DNA from 3 places in the Geobacillus sp. E263 genome. Region 3 is predicted to be linked to each of the others. Evidence: predicted binding sites of a transcription regulator. Region 3 holds the regulator's gene; each other region holds the start of a gene.
What was found. The regulator CtsR, encoded in region 3, represses protease genes until heat stress. The targets are predictions, from matches to a motif close to ATGGTCAATAAAGGTCAAACA.
Positions count from the first base shown of each region.

Region 1: a site for CtsR is predicted at 2,605-2,625, ahead of clpP (ATP-dependent Clp endopeptidase proteolytic subunit ClpP). Genes of this name have one in related genera too.
Region 2: a site for CtsR is predicted at 2,612-2,632, ahead of clpB (ATP-dependent chaperone ClpB). Genes of this name have one in related genera too.

Region 1 is NZ_CP041632.1:477,485-482,885, reverse strand. It holds gene FNL97_RS02385 (sugar-binding transcriptional regulator) at 1-452, opposite strand, end outside; gene FNL97_RS02380 (glutaredoxin family protein) at 576-821, opposite strand; gene rpoN (RNA polymerase factor sigma-54) at 828-2,141, opposite strand; tRNA gene FNL97_RS02370 (tRNA-Arg) at 2,371-2,442, opposite strand; gene clpP (ATP-dependent Clp endopeptidase proteolytic subunit ClpP) at 2,679-3,269, shown strand; gene FNL97_RS02360 (HPr family phosphocarrier protein) at 3,318-3,575, opposite strand; gene whiA (DNA-binding protein WhiA) at 3,593-4,555, opposite strand; gene mgfK (gluconeogenesis morphogenetic factor MgfK) at 4,589-5,401, opposite strand, start outside.
Region 2 is NZ_CP041632.1:2,661,516-2,666,916, forward strand. It holds gene clpB (ATP-dependent chaperone ClpB) at 4-2,598, opposite strand; gene FNL97_RS13670 (YjzC family protein) at 2,977-3,156, opposite strand; gene argF (ornithine carbamoyltransferase) at 3,274-4,212, opposite strand; gene carB (carbamoyl-phosphate synthase (glutamine-hydrolyzing) large subunit) at 4,209-5,401, opposite strand, start outside.
Region 3 is NZ_CP041632.1:3,376,320-3,381,720, reverse strand. It holds rRNA gene FNL97_RS17335 (23S ribosomal RNA) at 1-2,087, shown strand, start outside; rRNA gene rrf (5S ribosomal RNA) at 2,341-2,457, shown strand; gene FNL97_RS17325 (CtsR family transcriptional regulator) at 2,684-3,145, shown strand; gene mcsA (protein-arginine kinase activator protein McsA) at 3,159-3,707, shown strand; gene mcsB (protein-arginine kinase McsB) at 3,712-4,800, shown strand; gene clpC (ATP-dependent protease ATP-binding subunit ClpC) at 4,800-5,401, shown strand, end outside.

The DNA of each region.
Region 1 (5,401 bases), 580 kb from region 3:
GTTCCTCCAGTCACTGCCACAATATCGCCATTTGTCAATCTTTCTTTCATGCAGGTCACACAAGCTCTTCCCATTTCTTTTTTTACCCAAGGAGAAAGGTCACTATCTCCAGCAACAACGATAACCCCTTCAATATGAAGTTTCTCCATTAATTTTGTTTCTAAATCTTTTAGGCCTAATAATTCTCTCATGACATCCTCGAGCGTATGCAACAATTCCTTGCCTTCTTGGGTCAAACTCATGCCGGCGGAACTGATGGTTAGCAAATTTTGCTCTTTCAAAAACTGCACTTCCGAACGAAGCACACGCTCAGTTATTCCTAAACTGCCCGACAGTACTCTCCTCCCGATTGGCTGCATCAGCGAAATATAGTGCAAAATACGATATCGTTTTTGCATAACTTCAAGAAGGTCGGGCAATAATTTTTTTTGCGCTTCAATTAATGATTGCATTGGTCCCCTTCTCCTTGCAAAATATATGGACATTAATTGTCCCGCTATGACTTATTATGTCCCGCTTGTGTGAAAAAAATTCCCCCTGCCACAATTTCATTGTAACAGGAGGAATAATCATGTTCAACTATTTCCAACCTCAAGTAAACGCTTTCTTATGACATCTTTTTGAACTATGCCAAAAGCTACTTCTTCCCCATCGATTTCGACAACCGGAATCATCAATTGATATTTTTCCAGCAAAACATCATCTTGATAAATATCAATTTCATTGATTTGAAACGAGAATTCCTTTTGCAGTTCTTGCAACACTTGTTTTGCTTTATCACATAACGGACAGTTTGTTTTCGAATATAAGTTGATGATCACTTGCTGTCACTTCCCTACATACTGTTTTCGTTTTGCAGAAGATGGAATATGCAGTTGTTCGCGATATTTTGCGACCGTTCTGCGCGAGATCACCACACCGTATTGCTCATGTAATAAATCGGCGAGCTTTTGGTCAGAAAGCGGCTCCTGCTTATTTTCCTGTTCAATTAACTGCTTGATAAACATTTTTACTTTTACAGAAGAGGCAGCATCTTCATCCATGTAAACAGAAGAAACAGCGCTTGAAAAAAAGCGGCGAAGTTCCACTGTGCCAAACGGCGCTTGAACATATTTGTTTTTTACCGCGCGGCTGACAGTAGATTCGTGAATGCCAAGCTCTTCCGCAACTTCGCGCATTGTAAGGGGCTTTAAGGCTGCAAAACCAGTTTCAAAACATTGTTTTTGTTTATCGACAATGACATGCATAATGTTCAGCAATGTTTGTTTGCGCTGTTCCAGACTTTTTGCTAACCATAAAAACTGGCGATATTTATCTTTTACAAACGCGTGAACCTGCCCGTCTTGACAGCTGGAAATCTTTTGCTCGTATCCCCGATTCCAGATGAGTTCCGGATGCACATCTTCATTGTAAAAAATGCGCCAATCACCTTCTTCGCTGCGTTGGACAATTATATCGGGAACAATAAAATGCGGTCTCTCTTTTGTATAATGGATGCCAGGACGCGGTTCAAGCGTGCGAATTAAATCCCATACACGCTGCAATGAAGCGATATCCACGCCAAGTTGTTTCGCCAACGTTTTCCAAGCTTTTTCGACAAATAACGAAAAATGGTGCTGTATAATCTGTTCCGCGAATTCATCGCGATATGGTAAGCGCTTTAACTGTAAATATAAACATTCTTGCAAGTTGCGGGCGCCAACGCCAGCCGGCTCTAATGACTGAATGATCTGAAGCGCCTTTTCTGCTTCCTGTTTGGAAATAGCAAATCGTTCTGCAATTTCTTCGATATTTACCCGCAAATACCCATCTTCATCAAGGCAAGCAATCATATAATGCACGATGCGTTCTTCGTGTTCCGAAAGCGAAAGAGCTGGAAGCTGTGCAGTTAAATATGATGAAAGCGTTTCCGAATAAGTGCTCATATTTTCAATCCACTGCTGTTTTTCCTTATCCGATAAGTTGCGGAAGTTTCGCTTTAACCGGTAGTCGCGAATTTCGAGAAAAGGATTTTCCAACGACTGCTCATACAAAAAGGACTGTAATTCCACAGCAGAATATTGCAATAGTTCAATCGCTTGAGTCAATTCCTTTGTAAGCGATAGCTTCAGTCGCTGCTCCTGCAATAATTCGGCCCTCATTGTCAAGCCCCCTTTTTTTTATTGTACAATACTGTCGCCCCGGCGGTATATAAAAAAATAATTGTTAAACCTATTGTTTATAAAACCATTGGCGGTGACTGAACTTTATCCGTCATTCAAAAAGGCAGATTGGTACGCCAACAGTCGATCATCGAGCCAGACTGTTGATTATATTATATTCAAGGCACAAAAAAACCTGCTACGTTTCGCAGCAGGTTTTCACTTGATACGCCCTCGGCAGGATTCGAACCCACGCTAAGAGAACCGGAATCTCTCGTGCTATCCACTACACTACGAGGGCATTATATTTAGTTGCTATTATCAGTTGCATATTCAATTATATTGAAAACACCTTTATATTGCAAGAGGGAAAATGTGTTTAAAAAATGAAAAAGAGGTTATGATGAAAAAAGGGATGTCCTACGTTTATAGCGAATAATAATAAAGTAAGGCCGATATTTTTTGTTTGACCTTCATTGACCATTTAGGTATGATAGAGGTACATATGATTAAGCGATTGGTAAAGGAGGAAGCTTCATGAATTTAATTCCTACAGTTATTGAGCAAACAAGCCGTGGAGAACGTGCTTACGACATTTATTCTCGTTTATTAAAAGACCGCATTATTATTCTTGGCAGCCCAATTGATGACCAAGTGGCAAACTCGATCGTTTCCCAATTATTATTTTTAGCGGCCGAGGATCCTGAAAAAGATATTTCGCTTTACATCAATAGCCCAGGTGGTTCGATTACTGCTGGCTTGGCAATTTATGATACGATGCAATTTATTAAGCCAGACGTTTCTACAATTTGTATCGGTATGGCTGCTTCGATGGGTGCGTTCTTGCTTGCCGCAGGAGCAAAAGGAAAACGGTTTGCCTTGCCAAACAGCGAAATTATGATTCACCAACCGCTTGGCGGCGCGCAAGGTCAAGCCACAGAAATTGAAATCGCCGCAAAACGGATTCTCTTCTTGCGCGATAAGTTAAATCGCATTCTTGCTGAAAATACTGGCCAACCAGTCGAAGTGATTGAACGCGATACAGACCGCGATAACTTCATGACGGCGCAAAAAGCACAAGAATACGGCATTATCGACCGTGTATTAACACGCATCGATGAAAAATAAAACATGAAAAAACAGGCTGCTTCGCTTGACATAGAAGCAGCCTATTCTTTATTTTTCTTTTTGTACATAGTTTGCCAATTTTTCAATTGCTTCGTTTTCATCCGGACCATCCGCAATCAACTTAATGACAGAACCGGTGCTGATCGCAAGGCTCATTAGCCCCATAATGCTTTTTGCGTTCACTTTCTTTCCGTCTTTTTCTAGATAAATATCGGAAGAAAAGCGATTCGCTTCCTGAACAAACAACGCTGCCGGGCGTGCTTGTAATCCCGTTTTTAATCGCACTTCTACTTGTTTCTCTACCATTCTCCATCTCCCCTTTTTTATAATGACTTATGAAAATCAACAGGCTTACCTGCCCGCAATCGTTCCGCAATCTCATCAATTTTTCGCAGACGGTGATTAATTCCTGATTTACTAATCTTTCCACCGGATACTAACTCGCCTAATTCTTTTAACGTTACGTCTTGATACATCATCCGCAATTCCGCAATTTCCCGCAATTTATCAGGAAGGGCGCTTAATCCGATGGTTTCATCAATATAACGAATGTTTTCTACTTGGCGAAGCGCTGCGCCAATCGTTTTATTTAAGTTTGCTGTTTCGCAATTGACAAGACGGTTTACCGAATTTCTCATATCGCGTACAATGCGAATATCTTCAAAGCGCAATAACGCTTGATGTGCCCCAATAATATTTAAAAACTCAGAGATTTTTTCCGCTTCTTTTAAATACGTAATAAACCCTTTTTTTCGTTCCAATGTTTTGGCATTAAGAAAAAAGTGGCTGTTCATTAATTCACATAATGAATTGTTATGTTCTTCATAAAGAGAAAAAATTTCTAAATGGTACGATGACGTTTCCGGATTGTTTACAGATCCTCCGGCAAGAAACGCACCGCGCAAATAAGAACGCTTACAGCACTTTTTTTTCACTAATTCTGGTGAAATCACGCGAATTAGTGAAAAATCCTCCTTCAATATTTTTAAATCCTTTAATAGTTCATGAGCGCCGTCAATAATTCGAACGATGTATACATTATTTTTTTTCAGGCGCATTTTTTTTCGAACCAATAGTTCTACTGTTACCGTATACCCTTTTTTTAAAAGAGTATAAATTCTTCGCGCGATCGCGGCATTTTCCGTTTGCACATCCACAATCATTTGCTGATTGGAAAAAGACAGCAAACCATTCATGCGCAGAAGCGCTGACAATTCTGCTTTTAAACAGCACGGTTTCACTTCCAAATTCGTTAGTTCTTTTTTCGTTTCTGACGCAAACGACATGGTTAGTCACCTCCAACGGTTCATTCATCGTAATCAGGAGGAAGGAGGTGCTGTAATCAGCGAAATAAGTAACGATGCCACTTTTTTCGTATCGTGACGAATGACGTGATCTTCATAGCTGACGATATTATCGCGAATCACTTGAATTCCTAAATCGATGAGCCGGTCGCTATCATCCTTCACCGGTTCCGCCAGCTCTTCTGCATAACGTTTTTGAATTTCTTCCGGAATATGACCATTATTCACAACAACGACATCCAAAAATAAACATCCCATATGGTCATGGAGCGCTTTGACATGGTCGCTTACCGTGTAGTGCAGCGTCTCACCCGCTTGGGTCATCACATTACATATATACACTTTTTTTGCTTTTGCTTGACAAACTTCTTGCCCGATTTTCGGCACAAGTAAATTTGGCAAAATACTCGTATATAAACTTCCCGGACCGATGACGATCAAATCCGCAGAACGAATCGCTTCAATCGTTTCTGGAAGCGGTTCAATATTTTCCGGTGTCAAAAATACTTTTTTAATCCTTTTGCCGGAATAAGGAATTTTCGATTCTCCAGAAACAATGACGCCGTCTTCCATTTCCGCATGAAGAACGACGCTTTTATTCGCCGCTGGCAATACTTGTCCGTGCACTTTCAGCACTTTGCTCATCTCGCGGATGGCTTTGACAAAATCGCCGGTAATGGACGTCAACGCTGCCAAAATTAAATTACCTAACGAATGTCCTGATAGACCGTTGCCGTTTTTAAATCGATGTTGGAACAATTCAACAATAAGCGGCTCGACATCTGACAGCGCTGCCAATACATTACGCACATCTCCCGGTGGCGGAAT
Region 2 (5,401 bases), 710 kb from region 3:
CTATTATTGGACTTCTACAACGATTTGCCCGTTCCGATAATCCACTACAACCGTGCTGTAGTCTTTCACACGTCCGGCGACAATTTCTTTTGCAAGCGGTGTTTCAATTTGCTTTTGCATAAATCGTTTTAACGGACGCGCCCCGTAAACTGGATCAAATCCAGACTCGGCGATATATTCTTTTGCTTTATCTGTCAAAGAAAGCGAAATATGACGGTCGCTAAGCCGTTTCGCTAATTCGTTCGCAAATTTTGTCACGATTCCTTTTATTTCATTCATGGTTAACGGCTTAAATAAAACAATGTCGTCGATTCGGTTTAAAAATTCCGGGCGGAAATGCGCGCGCAATTGCTGTAATACTTGCTTACGCGTCTCTTCTTTAATCTCTCCATTTTCCGTAACTCCTTCTAGCAATAAATGCGACCCGATATTCGATGTCATAATCACAACCGTATTTTTAAAATCAACGGTACGTCCTTGCGAGTCAGTAATACGCCCATCATCCAGCATTTGCAATAAAATATTGAACACTTCTGGATGCGCCTTTTCAATTTCGTCTAACAGGATGACGGAATACGGTTTGCGCCGCACCGCTTCCGTTAGCTGTCCTCCTTCTTCATAGCCGACATAGCCCGGAGGAGCTCCAATCAAGCGAGAAACAGCATGTTTTTCCATATACTCGGACATATCGATGCGGATCATTTGTTCTTCACTGTCAAACAACGCTTGTGCGAGCGTTTTTGCTAGTTCTGTTTTCCCGACTCCTGTCGGTCCTAAAAAGATAAAGGAACCAATCGGACGATTAGGATCTTTAATGCCAGCACGCGCCCGCAACACCGCATCAGCAACAAGTTCAACCGCTTCATCTTGACCGATGACTCGTTCATGCAGCAATTCATGCAGACGCAATAACTTTTCCCGCTCTCCTTCGACTAATTTCGTTAACGGGATTCCCGTCCATCGCGAAACGATTTCCGCAATTTCTTCCTCTGTTACTTCTTCGCGGAGAAGGCGCCCTTCTTTATTATTTTCATTCATTTCTTGTTCAAGCTGCTTTAATTGTTTTTCTAACTGCGGAATGCGGCCGTGACGAAGTTCTGCTGCTTTATTTAAATCGTATTCATTTTCCGCTTCTTCTAATTCCCGCTTTGCTTTTTCAAGCGCTTCGCGAACGTCACGCACGCGCTGAATCGCTTCTTTTTCCTTTTGCCATTGGGCTTTCATGCTGTTCGCTTTTTCCCGTAAGTCAGCCAGCTCTTTGGTGAGCGCTTCAAGACGTTCTTTACTCGCTTCGTCTGTTTCTTTTCGCAATGCTGCTTCTTCGATTTCCAATTGCATGACGCGGCGCATCACTTCATCCAGCTCCGATGGCATGGAATCCATTTCGGTACGGATGGTCGCACATGCTTCATCGACTAAGTCAATCGCTTTGTCAGGCAAAAATCGATCCGAAATGTAGCGATCGGCCAATGTCGCCGCCGCAACAAGGGCACGGTCATGAATTTTTACACCGTGATGAACCTCAAACCGCTCTTTTAAGCCGCGCAAAATCGAAATCGTATCTTCCACGCTCGGTTCTTCGACAAGAACTTGCTGGAAGCGCCGTTCGAGTGCCGGATCTTTCTCAATGTATTGCCGGTATTCGTCAAGTGTGGTTGCACCGATGCAATGCAGCTCGCCGCGCGCCAACATCGGCTTTAACATGTTGCCCGCATCTATCGCTCCTTCTGCCCTTCCGGCACCGACAATCGTATGCAATTCATCGATAAATAAAATAATTCTCCCTTCGCTTTTCTTTATTTCATTCAATACCGCTTTTAGACGTTCTTCAAATTCGCCGCGAAACTTCGCCCCGGCGACGAGCGAGCTCATATCTAAAGCAAAAATCGTCTTATCCTTCAATCCTTCCGGAACATCTTTGCGAACGATGCGTTGCGCCAATCCTTCGACAATCGCTGTTTTCCCAACACCCGGTTCCCCGATAAGCACCGGGTTGTTTTTCGTTTTGCGTGATAAAATGCGAATAACACGGCGAATTTCGCTATCACGACCAATGACAGGATCAATTTTTCCCGCTTTCACTTCAGCGACTAAATCGCGGCCGTATTTTTTTAATGCTTCATATGTAGCTTCTGGATTTGGACTTGTCACGCGCTGATTCCCCCTTATTTCCGTTAATACGTGCAACAATGAAGAACGGTTAATGTTGTAACGATGAAAAAGCCGTCCGATATCATCGGCCTCCGATGTAAAGGCAAGCAGTAAATGCTCAACAGAAATATATTCGTCTTGCATATTTTTTGCTTCTTCTTCCGCTTTTGTCAACAATCGCTGCAGCCGTTGGGACATATAAAGGTTTTCCGCACCAGCCCCAAGCACTTCTGGCTTTTTCTTTAACAACATTTGCAGTTCATGAGTGAATGCGTCTATATTAACTCGAAGCAGTGTGAAGATTCTTCTCGCAAGCCCTTCTTCTTGCTGCAATAATGCGAGCAGCAAGTGTTCGACATCGAGTTGCTGATGATTGTGCCGAATGGCAATCGATTGAGCCTCAAGAAAAGCCTCCTGCACTTTCTCCGTAAACTTATTTGCGTTCATCGACTTTCCCTCTCTTTTGACCTTTTTTGACTTTTAAGTATATTATAGCGGATGCCGACTTTTCTTTTCAAATAGAAAGCCACTCCAATATAGGAATGGCTTTGTAGTGGGGAATATACGGAACCGGGATGGCGACATTTCGCCGTTACCCACAGGACGTGGGCAGCCTTTAGGCGAAATTGGGCCGCCTCCGCTTTTCTTCTTGTCCAGCTCGGCGGCTAGCTCTCTTGTGCGAAATAACCTTCTCCCTTGAAGTGCAAGCACTTCAGCGGTCGAAGAACATTTCGCTTCGGGGGAGCCAGGATGACGACATTTCGCCGTTGCCCACAGGACGTGGGCAGCCTTTAGGCGAAATTGGGCCGCCTCCGCTTTTCTTTATTATGGTTTTCTCTTATATGTCCAGTGGCGATTGTGATTTGATGTTTCCGGGAACGTATCTCCTGCTTTTAGTTTTATTTTTTTTGGATTTTTGACGTTATCGCCTGTTTCGCCAATTTCAATATATATACCGTTGTTCGGCGCTTTGTCGCCTGGTTGGAAATGGCGCTGTTGTCCCATTGCAGCATCCCCCCTTATCCGAAGTATATTTTTATCATTCCCGTCTGTTCATTATTCATAACCATACAAATAATGGCTGCATGAAAAAAGCACCGGCATATCTCCGGTGCGATTTCGTCATAATAACGATAGTAAAATCGCCTTCTGTACGTGAAGCCGATTTCCAGCCTGTTGGAAGACAAACGAATTTGGTCCATCAATCACATCGGCTGTTACTTCTTCATCGCGGTGGGCTGGCAAGCAATGAAGAAACATATAATCAGGTTTTGCATGCTTTGCTAATTCGCAATTGACTTGAAACGGTTGAAACACCGCAAGACGCTGCTCGCTTTCTTGTTCTTGCCCCATGCTCGTCCATACGTCTGTATAAATGATGTCCGCGTTGGTGACCGCTTCGACTGGATTATGCGTGACTGCAACATTCGCTCCTGTTTGTTTTCCAATTTGCATTGCCGCATTTACATACTTCTCTTTTGGCTCATAACCAGCCGGGCAAGCGATCACACAGTCCATGCCAACTTTTGCAGCCGCAATCATAAGCGCGTGTGCGACGTTGTTGCCATCACCGACATAGGCAAGTTTCAATCCTTTTAACGTATTCTTCACTTCATAAATCGTTAATAAGTCAGCCAGCGCTTGACACGGGTGATCATCATCGGTCAGTCCGTTAATAACCGGAATCGTCGCATATTCAGCGAGCTCCTTCAATTTTTGATGAGCGAATGTGCGAATCATAATCGCGTCAACATATTGCGATAATACTCTCGCCGTATCGGCGATCGTTTCTCCTCGTCCAAGCTGCAAATCATTGCTATTTAAATAAAGCGCACTACCACCGAGCTGGGTCATTCCCACCTCAAATGATACTCTCGTGCGGGTGGATGGTTTTTCAAAAATCATCGCTAACGTTTTTCCAACAAGCGGAGTATACAATTGTCCGGCAAGCTGTTTTTGCTTTAATTCCTTGGCAAGTGTCAACAAATAATGAATATCTTCTGTTGAAATGTCCATTAATGTTAAAAAATCTTTTCCTTTTAATGAAACGACTGTTTTCATATAATCACCGCTTTCTCGATTTGTTTTTTCTTTTCAAGCCATTCTTGAATGGATGAAACAGAAAACTTTTTCACACCGACTGCTTGTAAAAAGAGACAGAACGTTTCGATTTCTGTAAACGTCATAATTTGCCGGGACAACGCAAGCATTCTATATTGGCTGTTTCCGTCTTTTTGCAAATCTAAAAACGCTAACGCTTCCTTTCGTTTTATCCATTCGGAAAACGGTATGTCGGAAACAATGATTAATTGTTTTTCCTTTATGATTTGAAGAAGTTCATCGCTTATTTCACCGTTCACATAAATTTCTCGTGCTTTATGTTTTTTTGCTAAATACGAATAAAACGCCTTTGCCGCCGCTTCTTCCATTGTTTTTGCAATGCTGATTCCTTCTCCCGTCGACTTCATTTCTGGTCCAACAAGCGGATCGACTCCCGGCAATTTATATGTCGAAAATACCGGATATTTTAAAACAATATATGGCAAGCTCGCCAAACGCCGCTGTTTTTCGTCAACGACATCGCTTAAACATTTCCCAAGCAATAATTTTGTCGCAATTTGCGCGAGCGGTATGCCTGTTGCCTTGCTGACGATCGGAACGGTCCGGCTTGCGCGCGGGTTCACTTCCAATACGTATACCTGACCGTTGGCAATGACATATTGAATATTCATAATGCCTTTAAATTGTAATTTCTTTACAATTTTTTCGGCGTACGTAATGATTTTGGATTGTTCTTCATCCGTAATCGTTTGCGCTGGCAGCATTGCATAGCTGTCTCCTGAATGTACTCCAGCCTTTTCCACATGTTCGATAATCGTCGGAAGTAAAATATCGTTTCCATCCGCAACAACATCGACTTCTGCTTCTTTTCCGTCTAAATATGCATCGATCAGCACAGGGTACGTAATTATTCGCTGCTCTAGCAGCGCGCATAATTGTTGTTCATTTTTCACAATGAACATTCCTCTGCCGCCAATGACATAAGAAGGACGAAGCAATATCGGATAACCGATTTTTTTGGCGTTCGAAATAAGTTCTTCTTCGTTATTTGCCATCATTCCCGGTACGTGTGGAATGTCCAATTCTTCTAATAGCTGATAAAAACGATCACGATCTTCAAGCTGGTCAATCACATCATAAGTGACGCCGAGAAGAGTGATATTCGCTTCTTCGAGCCCTTTCACGAGAT
Region 3 (5,401 bases):
TAGCTGGTTCTCCCCGAAATAGCTTTAGGGCTAGCCTCAAGGGAAGAGTCTTGGAGGTAGAGCACTGATTGAGCTAGGGGCCCTCATCGGGTTACCGAACTCAGTCAAACTCCGAATGCCAACGACTTATCCTTGGGAGTCAGACTACGAGTGATAAGATCCGTGGTCGAGAGGGAAACAGCCCAGACCACCAGCTAAGGTCCCAAAGTGCACGTTAAGTGGAAAAGGATGTGGAGTTGCCCAGACAACCAGGATGTTGGCTTAGAAGCAGCCATCATTTAAAGAGTGCGTAATAGCTCACTGGTCGAGTGACTCTGCGCCGAAAATGTACCGGGGCTAAACGTGCCACCGAAGCTGTGGGATGACCGCCCGTCATCGGTAGGGGAGCGTTCTAAGCGCGCCGAAGCGAGACCGGAAGGACTCGTGGAGCGCTTAGAAGTGAGAATGCCGGTGTGAGTAGCGAAAACAGAGGTGAGAATCCTCTGCACCGAAAGCCTAAGGTTTCCTGAGGAAGGTTCGTCCGCTCAGGGTTAGTCGGGACCTAAGCCGAGGCCGAAAGGCGTAGGTGATGGGCAACAGGTTGAGATTCCTGTACCACCTCCTCACCGTTTGAGCAATGGGGGGACGCAGGAAGGTAGGGCGAGCAGGCTGCTGGAATAGCCTGTCCAAGCGGTTAGGCTGCCAGATAGGCAAATCCGTCTGGCGCAAAGGCTGAGCCGTGATGGCGAAGGGACCATCGGTCCCGAAGTCCCCGATCCTACACTGCCAAGAAAAGCCTCTAGCGAGGTGAGAGGTGCCCGTACCGCAAACCGACACAGGTAGGCGAGGAGAGAATCCTAAGGTGCGCGGGAGAACTCTCGTTAAGGAACTCGGCAAAATGACCCCGTAACTTCGGGAGAAGGGGTGCTCTCTTGGGTGATGAGCCCGAGAGAGCCGCAGTGAAAAGGCCCAAGCGACTGTTTATCAAAAACACAGGTCTCTGCGAAGCCGAAAGGCGAAGTATAGGGGCTGACACCTGCCCGGTGCTGGAAGGTTAAGGGGAGCGCTTAAGCCGCAAGGCTGAAGGTGCGAACCGAAGCCCCAGTAAACGGCGGCCGTAACTATAACGGTCCTAAGGTAGCGAAATTCCTTGTCGGGTAAGTTCCGACCCGCACGAAAGGTGTAACGACTTGGGCGCTGTCTCAACGAGAGACCCGGTGAAATCATACTACCTGTGAAGATGCAGGTTACCCGCGACAGGACGGAAAGACCCCGTGGAGCTTTACTGCAGCCTGATATGGAATTTTGGTATCGCTTGTACAGGATAGGTGGGAGCCTGAGAAGCCGGAGCGCCAGCTTCGGTGGAGGCGCCGGTGGGATACCACCCTGGCGGTATTGAAATTCTAACCCGCACCCCTGATCGGGGTGGGAGACAGTGTCAGGTGGGCAGTTTGACTGGGGCGGTCGCCTCCCAAAAGGTAACGGAGGCGCCCAAAGGTTCCCTCAGAATGGTTGGAAATCATTCGTAGAGTGCAAAGGCACAAGGGAGCTTGACTGCGAGACGGACAGGTCGAGCAGGGACGAAAGTCGGGCTTAGTGATCCGGTGGTTCCGTATGGAAGGGCCATCGCTCAACGGATAAAAGCTACCCCGGGGATAACAGGCTGATCTCCCCCAAGAGTCCACATCGACGGGGAGGTTTGGCACCTCGATGTCGGCTCATCGCATCCTGGGGCTGTAGTCGGTCCCAAGGGTTGGGCTGTTCGCCCATTAAAGCGGTACGCGAGCTGGGTTCAGAACGTCGTGAGACAGTTCGGTCCCTATCCGTCGCGGGCGCAGGAAATTTGAGAGGAGCTGTCCTTAGTACGAGAGGACCGGGATGGACGCACCGCTGGTGTACCAGTTGTCCCGCCAGGGGCACCGCTGGGTAGCTATGTGCGGAAGGGATAAGCGCTGAAAGCATCTAAGCGTGAAGCCCCCCTCAAGATGAGATTTCCCATCGCGTCAAGCGAGTAAGATCCCTCGAAGATGACGAGGTCGATAGGTCCGAGGTGGAAGCGTGGCGACACGTGGAGCTGACGGATACTAATCGATCGAGGACTTAACCAAAGCGAAAAGTGGAGGCGAGCGCTTAGCGCCAAAAGGAAAATGTTCTTCGCCCGTAGAGGTGCTTGCACCTCAAGGGAGAAGGTTATTTGGCGCAAGAGAGCTAGGCACCGGAGCTAGACAACGGAAAAGCGGAAGCCGCCTATGCAAAACGGCTTCTTCCAAACAGACGGTTATCTAGTTTTGAGGGAACGAAATCCCTCTTGACAAACGTGATGATTGGAATATAATAATAAATGTCCAATTGAGATAATTGCCTAGTGACAATAGCGGAGAGGAAACACCCGTTCCCATCCCGAACACGGAAGTTAAGCTCTCCAGCGCCGATGGTAGTTGGGGCCAGCGCCCCTGCAAGAGTAGGTCGTTGCTAGGCAATGTAAAAAGAAGCATGCCTTAATGAAAGGCATGCTTCTTTTTTTCTATATTTGCTTACCCTTTCCTTTTATTACCTAAAATCATGTTTCATTTTCGAAAAAAAAAGGAAATCATATGACTAGCCATTTTTGTGAGTGACCCTTGCATTTTTTTATAATAAACTATATAGTAGAAGTAAGGTCAAATATAGTCAAAGTCAACTTGGTTTGTAAGGAGGAGGTAGAGTGCCAAACATTTCTGATATTATTGAGCAATATTTAAAACAGGTATTAAATATGAGCGGTAAAGACATTGTGGAAATCAAAAGAAGTGAAATTGCTGATAAATTTCAATGTGTTCCCTCACAAATTAATTATGTTATTAATACAAGATTTACGCTAGAGCGAGGATATATTGTTGAGAGTAAGCGCGGTGGCGGTGGTTACATCCGCATTATGAAAGTGAAAACAAAAAGTAAAGCACAGTTAATTGATCAACTGTTAGAATTAATCCAGCATCGGATTAGTCAATCAAATGCGGAAGATATTATTGATCGTCTTGTCGAGGAAAAAGTAATTACCGAACGAGAAGCAAAGATTATGCTAAGCGTAATGGACCGTTCTGTATTATACATCGATTTGCCCCAGCGTGATGAATTGAGAGCACGCATGCTAAGAGCGATGTTGATATCGCTAAAATATAACTAGGGAGGGGATAAAGTTGATATGTCAGGAATGCAATCAAAGACCGGCAACAGTGCATTTTACGAAAATTATAAACGGCGAAAAAACCGAATTTCATCTTTGCGAACAATGCGCTCAAGAGAATAGTGATATGTTTATGTTTTACGGAAATGATGACTTTTCCTTTAATAATTTATTAGCTGGCCTGCTTAATTTTTCATCTCCAATGAAAGAAATGACGTCAAGCCCGTTCCAAAGCACCGATATTTTACAATGTGAGAAGTGTGCAATGACTTATCATCAGTTTACAAAAACAGGTCGTTTCGGCTGTTCAAACTGTTACCGCACATTTGCTAGATATTTACCACCAATATTAAAAAGACTCCATAGCGGAAATACAACCCATGCTGGAAAAATACCGAAACGAAAAGGTGGAACACTCCATCTGCGCAAGCAAATTGCTATGTTAAAACAAAAACTGCAAGAACTTGTGGCGAGAGAAGAATTTGAAAAGGCGGCAGAGGTTCGTGATCAAATTCGCTCTCTTGAATATCAGTTGCATCAACGTCGAGGGGGGGAGATGTAGTTATATGTCGTTTGAGAAGTTTTTTAATACGGCGGTCAGTTCTTGGATGAGTCAAGAGGGGCCTGATTCTGATATCGTGTTAAGCAGCCGTATCCGTTTAGCAAGAAACATTGTTGATTTTCAGTTTCCAACAGTATTTAACAATGAGGAAGCACAGCAAATTGTTTCATTGTTTGAGCAAACATTTGCTCATCGTTTTTACCCGTCTGTCGGTCGTTTTGAATTGTTAAAAATGTCAGAGCTTCAACCGATTGAAAAAAGGGTATTGGTAGAAAAGCATTTAATTAGCCCGCATTTGGCAGAAGATTCTCCTTTTGGGGCGTGCTTGCTTTCAGAAAATGAAGAAATAAGCATTATGATTAATGAAGAGGATCACATTCGTATTCAATGTTTATTTCCTGGTCTTCAATTAACAGAAGCGTTAAAAGTGGCTAATGAGCTTGATGATTGGATTGAGGAACATGTCAATTATGCGTTTGATGAAAAACTCGGATATTTAACAAGCTGTCCGACAAACGTTGGAACAGGGATGCGCGCTTCTGTTATGATGCATCTCCCGGCTCTCGTTTTAACACAGCAAATAAACCGCATTATTCCAGCAATCAACCAACTAGGATTAGTAGTACGCGGAACATATGGAGAAGGCAGTGAGGCGTTAGGTAACATTTTCCAAATTTCAAATCAAATTACATTAGGAAAGTCGGAAGAGGATATTGTGGAAGATTTGAAAAGCGTTGTTCAACAATTAATTGCCCAGGAAAGAATGGCGAGGGAGACATTAGTCAAAACTTTAAACATACAATTAGAAGACAGAGTATTCCGTTCTTATGGGATATTAGCAAATAGCCGTGTTATTGACTCGAAAGAAGCAGCGCAATGTTTGTCTGATGTACGTTTAGGAATTGACTTAGGATATATTAAAAATATTTCGCGCAATATTTTAAATGAGCTGATGATTTTAACTCAACCTGGATTTTTACAACAGTATGCAGGCGGTGTGCTAAGACCGGAAGAACGGGATGTTCGACGGGCGGCACTAATCCGCGAACGTCTAAAAATGGAAGAAAGAAAAGCGATGGAGGGTGATGAATAATGATGTTTGGAAGATTTACGGAGCGGGCGCAAAAAGTATTGGCGCTAGCTCAAGAGGAAGCAATACGCCTTGGCCATAATAACATTGGAACGGAACATATTTTATTAGGTTTAATTCGCGAGGGGGAAGGAATTGCAGCAAAAGCATTAATGGCTTTAGGGCTTGGGCCGGAAAAAATTCAAAAAGAGGTAGAATCGTTAATCGGTCGCGGCCATGAAGTTTCCCATACGATCCATTATACGCCGCGTGCGAAAAAAGTAATTGAACTATCGATGGATGAAGCGAGAAAGCTTGGCCATTCCTATGTAGGAACAGAACATATTTTACTAGGTCTTATTCGTGAAGGTGAAGGAGTTGCGGCCCGCGTACTTAACAATTTGGGAGTAAGTCTTAATAAAGCGCGCCAACAAGTGTTGCAACTGCTTGGAAGCAATGAGTCTGTTTCCGGTCATTCAGGAGGCGGTGCTTCACACGTAAGTACACCAACATTAGACAGCTTAGCTCGCGATTTAACGGCGATTGCTCGTGAAGGAAGATTAGACCCTGTTATTGGCAGAAGCAAGGAAATTCAGCGCGTTATTGAAGTGTTAAGCCGTCGTAC